One region of the Nocardioides fonticola genome, then DNA from elsewhere that is predicted to be linked to it. Evidence: predicted binding sites of a transcription regulator. Region 1 holds the regulator's gene; the other holds the start of a gene.

Region 1 (3,679 bases):
TGGCGTGCTCCTCGTCCCAGCGCTTGCGCAGCTCCTCGAGGCGGGCGAACCGATCACGGCGGGCCTCGTGGTACGAGGCGAATCCGCCGGGATGGGTCCATACGAGGTTGCCGGCGTGCCCGAGCTCGACGGTGACGATGCGGGTCGCGGTGTTGTTCAGCAGCTCGCGGTCGTGGCTGATCATCACGATCGTCTTGGGCGAGGCGGCGATGCGCTGTTCGAGCCAGATCTTGCCCGGCACGTCGAGGTAGTTGTCCGGCTCGTCGAGCAGCAGGACGTCGTCGGGTCCGCGCAGGAGGTACTCCAGCACCAGCCGCTTCTGCTCCCCGCCCGACAGGCTCGTCACCGCGCGGTACTTCGCCCGGTCGTAGGGCACGCCGAGCGCGGCGATCGTGCAGACGTCCCACAGCACCTCGAGGTCGTACCCCCCGGCGTCGCCGTACTCGCCGAGCGCGGTGGCGTAGGCCAGTTGGGTGGGTTCGTCGTCGGTCTCCATGAGCGCCCGCTCCCAGCGGTCGACCTCGCGGGCCGCATCGCGCACCGCCGGCGGCGCGACCGAGAGCAGCAGGTCGGCGACGGTCGGCTGCTCCTCCCCCGCGGCGGTCACCCCGACGAACTGACCCATCACGCCGAGACTGCCCGAGCGCGTGACGACGCCGGCGTGCGGGGCGATCTCGCCGGTGATGATGCGGAAGAGCGTGGTCTTGCCTGCGCCGTTCGCGCCGACCAGGGCCACCTTGGCGCCGTCGCCGACGCGGAAACCCACATCCTCGAGCAGCACCCGGCCGTCGGGGAGCTCGTAACGGATCCCGGTCACCTCGACATGTCCCACGGGCAGCCATTGTGAGGGCGCGATCGGGTTCGGGCACCTCGATTTCGCGACCGGCATGGCCGACGGACGGCGCCCCGGCCCGCGCGGGCCCCGGCCGGGACGGCGCGAGGGGCGGGCCTACGGGCCCGCCCCTCGTCTTCCCCTACTCGTCGGCCGGGGTCGAGGCGACCGACGATGTTCGTGCGCGTTCCTGCGCGTGCCGGCACGCGCGAGGCGCGATGTCAGTTCGCGGGAACCACCAGGCGCTGACCAGCGGTGACCTCGGCGCTGTCGAGGGCGTTGAGCCGCTCGATCCGCTCGACCATGCCCCGGACGTCGCCCTCGTCGGTACGGGCGGCGGCGATGTCCCACAGCGTCTGGCCCGAGCGGACGATCAGGGTCTGGGTCGGCTCGGCCGTACCGGGCTCCTGAGTGGCCACCGAGCCACCCGAGAGGGCGACGCCGACGCCCAGGACGATCGCCAGCGAGAGCAGCAGCACCACGAGCCGGCCGCGCCGGGTGAGGCGGACCCCGCCGGAGGCCGGACGAGCGGGCCGGCGAGACGCCACCGCAGCGGCGGCGCGGGGGGCGGCGGACGCGCCGCTGGCGGCGGGAAGGATGAGGGTGGTGGCCATCGGGTGCTCCTCGGGGAAGGTCGGTGCACGGGGTTCGATCGGTCGATCAGCTGGTGCGGATCGATGTCTATCGGCGAGGACCGACAGAACCGGATCGGCTCGGAGGTTCTCGCACAGACGTTCGATCTGCGTTCGAGGTTAGATCAGGTGTTCGATCGAACACAAGAGCGAAACGCCGTCGACTTCGCACGGATGTTCGAGATGTCGGGCAGCCTGTCGACGACACGCCGGTATCGAACAGATGTTTGAATGCCGCCGTCGTGACCGTTACCGTCGGCCCATGCCGAGCAAGAAGTCCAGCGACAACCCCCGTGCGACCTCCGGCGAGACCGTCACCGAGCTCCCCGACGGGCCGCCCGACGCCACGGGCCTGACCCAGCGCCAGCTGAAGGTGCTCGCCACCATCAAGGAGGCCATCGAGAAGCGCGGCTTCCCGCCGAGCATGCGCGAGATCGGCCAGGCCGTCGGCCTGACCAGCACCTCGAGCGTCGCCCACCAGCTGCGGGTGCTGGAGGAGAAGGGCTTCCTCAAGCGCGACGCCAACCGCCCCCGTGCCCTCGAGGTCTTCCTGCCCGAGGTCCTCGCGGCTCGGCGCTCGATCTCCTCCGGCGACGACACCGGTCCCGACACCACCGGCATCGGCGACGTCGTCCCGGCGGCCGCGCTGGTGCCCGTCGTGGGCCGCATCGCCGCCGGCGGTCCGATCCTCGCCGAGGAGCAGGTGCAGGACGTCTTCCCGCTGCCCAAGCAGCTGGTGGGCGAGGGGCAGCTCTTCCTCCTCCAGGTCGTCGGCGACTCGATGATCGAGGCCGCGATCTGCAACGGCGACTACGTCGTCGTCCGCAAGGAGCAGACCGCCGACAACGGCCAGATCGTGGCCGCCCTCCTCGACGGGGAGGCCACGGTGAAGACCCTCCAGCGCCGCGACGGCAAGGTCTGGCTCATGCCCCACAACGCCGCCTACGACCCGATCGACGGCACGCACGCGCAGATCATCGGCGTGGTCACCGCGGTCCTGCGCCGCGTCTGATCCAGCACGCGTGCATCGAGCGCCGGGTGGGATCCGTCCCACCCGGCGCTCGTGCGTGAGACAGTGGTGACGTGGCTCACTCGGCGCGATCCCGGCTCCTGTCCCTCCCCGCTGCGGGCCTCCTGGCCCTCGGCCTGCTGTCCGGCCCCTCCTCCGCGGCCGACGCCGCCGATGCCTCACCCGCGTCCGGCTCGCCCGCCGCGGACAGCGCGCGCACCCGCGCCGAGCACGCCCTCGATGCCGCCCGCGACCTCCTCGGCGGCTCCGCCGACACCGCCGCCCGCCGCACGCGCTCCCCGCACTCCGGGGACGACGCCAGCACGGTGCTGCGCGAGCTCGCCCTGACCGCCTCGGCCCTCCCGGCAGCCCAGCGGAGCCAGGCCCGAGCGCTCCTGGCCCGTCCCTCGACCAACCAGGTCTACTGCTCCGCGAGCCTGTGCGTGCACTGGTCCACCAGCTTCCTGGGCGGCTCCTCGATCGACACCACCGACGCCGACGGCGACGGGGTGCCCGACTACGTCGAGACCGTGGCGAGCACCGTGGCGAAGGTCCAGCGTCTCTACCGGGCGGCCGGCTACCGCGCCGTCCTCAGCGACCAGGGCGCCGGCGGCAACGACCTGCCCGACCTCTACCTGGAGGACCTCGGCTCCCAGGGGCTCTACGGCTACTGCACGACCGACGAGTCGGTGCCGGCGAACGGCCCCTACGACGTGTGGGCCTACTGCTCGCTCGACAACGACTACGCCACGAGCCAGTTCCCGACCAACACGCCCCTGGAGAACCTGCGGGTGACGGTCGCGCACGAGTACTTCCACGCCGTCCAGTACGCCTACGACGTCGCCGAGGACCCCTGGCTCCTGGAGGCGACCGCCACCTGGGCCGAGGACGAGGTCTTCGACGGCGTCGACGACAACCGGCAGTACCTGCCCGCCGGTCCGCTCGGCGACCCGCGCTCGAGCATGGACCTCTTCGAGGGCGCCCGCCCCTACGGCGACTGGCTCTTCATCCGCTACCTCACCGAGCGCTTCCCGAGGCGCTCCGGCCCGCTGCCGGTGCTCGTGCGCCACATCTTCCAGCTGGCCGACGGCAGCCGGGGCGCGCCCGACCTCTACTCCCTCCAGGCCATCGACAAGGTGCTGCGCCGCGACCACGGCATCGACCTCGCACGCGCCTTCGCGGACTTCTCCGCGGCGAACACCCATC
Region 2 (3,679 bases), on a different contig from region 1:
CGACCGACCACGGCTTCTCGTAGACGACGGCGGTGCGCGCCTCGAGCACGTGCCCGGCGCAGAACTCCTGCACGATCTCCAGCGTGCGACCGGAGTCGGCGACGTCGTCGGTGATGAGCACCTTCAGGCCCGACAGGTCGACCGCGGCCGGCGTCGGCGGCAGCATGATCGGGACGTCGAGGCGCTGGTCGACACCGGTGTAGAACTCCACGTTGACCGCGGAGAGGTTCTTCACGTCGAGGGCGTAGCCCAGGCCCATCGCCAGGCCCAATCCCCCGCGCGCGATGGCGAGGACCATGTCGGGTTCGTAGCCGGATGCGACCACCTGCTGGGCGATGTCGCGCACCGCGGTTCCGAACAGGTCATAGGTGAGGATCTCGCGCTCGTCGGCCACGTCGGCATTCTGTCGGGCCGCACCAACCGGCGTCGACCCGGCGCACCGGGTGTCGGCCGGCGATCATCACCAGGTGTCGGGGACCTCGGCGTCGGGGGCATCGCGTTCAGCGGCCGCCAACTCCTCCTTGACCACGGCGAACGATACGCCGGGCGGGTACCCCTTGCGACCGAGCATCCCGACCAGGCGGCGGGTGGCGGTGGCGTCGTCGACCCGCGCCAGGCTGCGCAGCTTGCGTCGCACCAGCGCACGGGCGGCCTCGGTCTCGGCGTCGGTGTCGACCTCGGCCAGGGCCTCCTTGACGACCTCGTCGGCGACGCCCTTGCGTCGCAGCTCCTGGGCGAGAGCGCGACGAGCCAGGGCCTTGGATCCGTCGGCCCCGCGGATGCTGATCCAGGTGCGGGCGAAGGCGGCGTCGTCGATGAGACCGACCTCCTCGAAACGGTCGAGGAGCCGGACGGCGATCTCGTCGGGCACGTTCTTGGCCCGCAGCTTGTCGTGCAGTTCGCGACGGCTGCGGGCTCGCCCGGTGAGCTGGTCGAGCAGGATGGTGCGGGCCACCGACTCGGCGTCGGCCTCGGGGCCCTCGGCGACCGGGTCCGGCGGCGGTGCCACGCCGCCGGACCGCTCGGTGCCACCCGGGCCGTCCGGCCCACCCCGGCCGCTGGCGGCGGTCCAGGCCTCGACGCCCGCCGCGACGTCGCCGAGCCAGGACGGCGCGGGGCGCTCGTCCTGCCAGGTATCGCGGCGGGCCGTCATCGAGGAGGGGCGGCGGCTCAGAAGTCGCCGACGCCGATCGGCTCGTCGGAGAGCTCGGAGAAGTCGTCGGCGTCGACGGTCGGGCCGACGCCGAGCTTCTCGAGGATCTTCTTCTCGATCTCGTTGGCCAGGTCGGGGTTGTCGCGCAGGAAGGTGCGCGCGTTCTCCTTGCCCTGACCGAGCTGGTCGCCCTCGTAGGTGTACCAGGCGCCGGCCTTGCGGATCAGGCCCGCCTCGACGCCCACGTCGATCAGGCCGCCCTCGCGGCTGATGCCCTTGCCGTACATGATGTCGAACTCGGCCTGCTTGAACGGCGGGGCGACCTTGTTCTTCACGACCTTGACCCGGGTGCGGTTGCCGACCATGTCGGTGCCGTCCTTGAGGGTCTCGATGCGACGCACGTCGAGGCGCACCGAGGCGTAGAACTTCAGCGCGCGACCACCGGTGGTGGTCTCGGGCGAGCCGAACATGACGCCGATCTTCTCGCGCAGCTGGTTGATGAAGATCGCGGTGGTGCCGGAGTTGTTGAGCGCACCGGTCATCTTGCGCAGCGCCTGGCTCATCAGTCGGGCCTGGAGACCGACGTGGCTGTCGCCCATCTCGCCCTCGATCTCGGCGCGGGGCACGAGCGCGGCGACCGAGTCGATGACGATGAGGGAGAGCGCCCCGGAGCGGACCAGCATGTCGGCGATCTCGAGCGCCTGCTCACCGGAGTCGGGCTGGGAGACCAGCAGCGCGTCGGTGTCGACGCCCAGGGCCTTGGCGTACTCGGGGTCGAGGGCGTGCTCGGCGTCGATGAAGGCGACCAGGCCGCCGTTGCGCTGGGCGTTGGCCACCGCGTGGAGCGCCACGGTGGTCTTACCCGAGGACTCCGGGCCGTAGATCTCCACGACGCGGCCGCGCGGCAGACCGCCGATGCCCAGCGCGATGTCGAGGGAGATCGCGCCCGTGGGGATGATCTCCAGCGGGGCCCGGGTCTCCTCGCCCAGCCGCATGATCGAGCCCTTGCCGAACTGCTTCTCGATGTTGGCGAGGGCGGCGTCGAGGGCCTTCTCGCGGTCTGCACCAGCCATGGTGTCTCCTCCGTGTCGTGCGTCGGGCACCGGGCCCGTCGTGGTGTGTCGTGGTCTGTCGTTGTCGTCCTCACGGACGCTAGGGCAGACCGCCGACAGAAGCCGGAGGCGTGCTCCGAGCTGGGGAAGACGGCGTCGGCACGTCGCCTTGTGCACGACAACCTACCCCGAACACGTGTTCGATCCGAACGACACGCCGACGACACGCCGCACGCGCCCGACGAATCGACGGCGGGCCAGCCGGCGGGTCAGCCGGCGACGGCCTCCGGACGGCCCGGCACCCCCGGCAGACCCGGGAGCTCGACGAGGAAGCGGCAGCCCGGGCCTCGGTTCTCGACGCTCACCCGCCCGGCGTGCGCCTCGACGATGCCGCGCACGATCGCGAGCCCCAGACCGGCGCCGCGGCCGCCGGGCTCCGTGCGCTCGGGGGTGCGGGCGACCCCCGCCTGCCAGCCGACGTCGAAGACGCGCTCGAGATCGGTACGGGCGATCCCCCCGCAGCCGTCGCTGACCGCGACCTCGACCAGCTCGCCGCGAGCGGTCGCGCTGACGACGACCCGGCCGCCGCGCTCGGTGTGCCGGATCGCGTTCATCACCAGGTTCGACAGCACCCGCGCCAGCCCGCCGGGATCGGCGACCACCTCGACGCCGTCGGCGACGTCGCCGACCAGGACGACGCCGCGGGTGCGGGCCACGGGATCGGCGGCCGCGACGGCCTCGCTCACCAGGTCGAGCACCGAGAGCGGCTCGGGTCGCAGCTGCCAGGAGCCCGCGTGGATGCGGCTGAGCTCGAAGAGGTCGTCGACCATGCGCACCATGCGGTCGATCTCGCTGCCGATCTGGCGGCGGTAGCGCTCGGGATCGACGGCGAGGCCGTCCTCCAGCGCCTCGGTCATGGCCCGCATCGCCGCGAGCGGGGTGCGCAGATCGTGGGAGACCCAGGAGACCAGCTGGCGACGGGACTCCTCCAGCGCCTGCTCACGCCGCCGGGCCTCGGCGAGGCGCTCGCGGGCGGAGGCGAGCTCGACGGCCAGCGCCTGGAACTCGGCCGGGCCGACGGGACCGGCCGACCCCGCCACCCCCGATCCGCGCGCGGCACCGGCGTCGTCCGCGCCCTCCGCGTCGTCAGGGCCGTACACGCCGTCAGGACCGCCGACGAGGCGCACCTGGTCGCGCAGCTCGAGCGACCACCGCACCACGGCGCTGGCGAGCACCAGCGAGACCCCGATGGCCACGGTCGCCGCGGTCGTGGCGACGAGCGTGACGACGCCGAGGTCGTGGTTGGACAGGAACATGAGGCGCGCCATGCCGAGCACGCCGACGAGCACGGAGACCACGGAGACCACCGCCACCAGCACGAGCTGCCAGCGCAGCGACCGGGCACGCAGCAGCCGGGCCGCCACCAGCCCCAGCGCTCCCACCGCCACGGCACCGCCGGCCGCCACGAGCACGA

What was found. The regulator LexA, encoded in region 1, represses DNA repair genes until DNA is damaged. The targets are predictions, from matches to a motif close to TCGAACANNTGTTCGA.
Region 2: recA (recombinase RecA) is a predicted target of LexA. The motif match lies at 2,394-2,409, and genes of this name have one in related genera.

The regions. Positions count from the first base shown of each region.
Region 1 covers NZ_BAAAZH010000003.1:83,607-87,285, reverse strand. Annotated here, with positions in the region: gene ABD671_RS02435 (ABC-F family ATP-binding cassette domain-containing protein) at 1-832, opposite strand, end outside; gene ABD671_RS02430 (LysM peptidoglycan-binding domain-containing protein) at 1,054-1,446, opposite strand; gene lexA (transcriptional repressor LexA) at 1,727-2,476, shown strand; gene ABD671_RS02420 (MXAN_6640 family putative metalloprotease) at 2,548-3,679, shown strand, end outside.
Region 2 covers NZ_BAAAZH010000016.1:36,145-39,823, reverse strand. Annotated here, with positions in the region: gene ABD671_RS11845 (phosphoribosyltransferase) at 1-394, opposite strand, end outside; gene ABD671_RS11840 (regulatory protein RecX) at 461-1,153, opposite strand; gene recA (recombinase RecA) at 1,171-2,226, opposite strand; gene ABD671_RS11830 (sensor histidine kinase) at 2,475-3,679, opposite strand, start outside.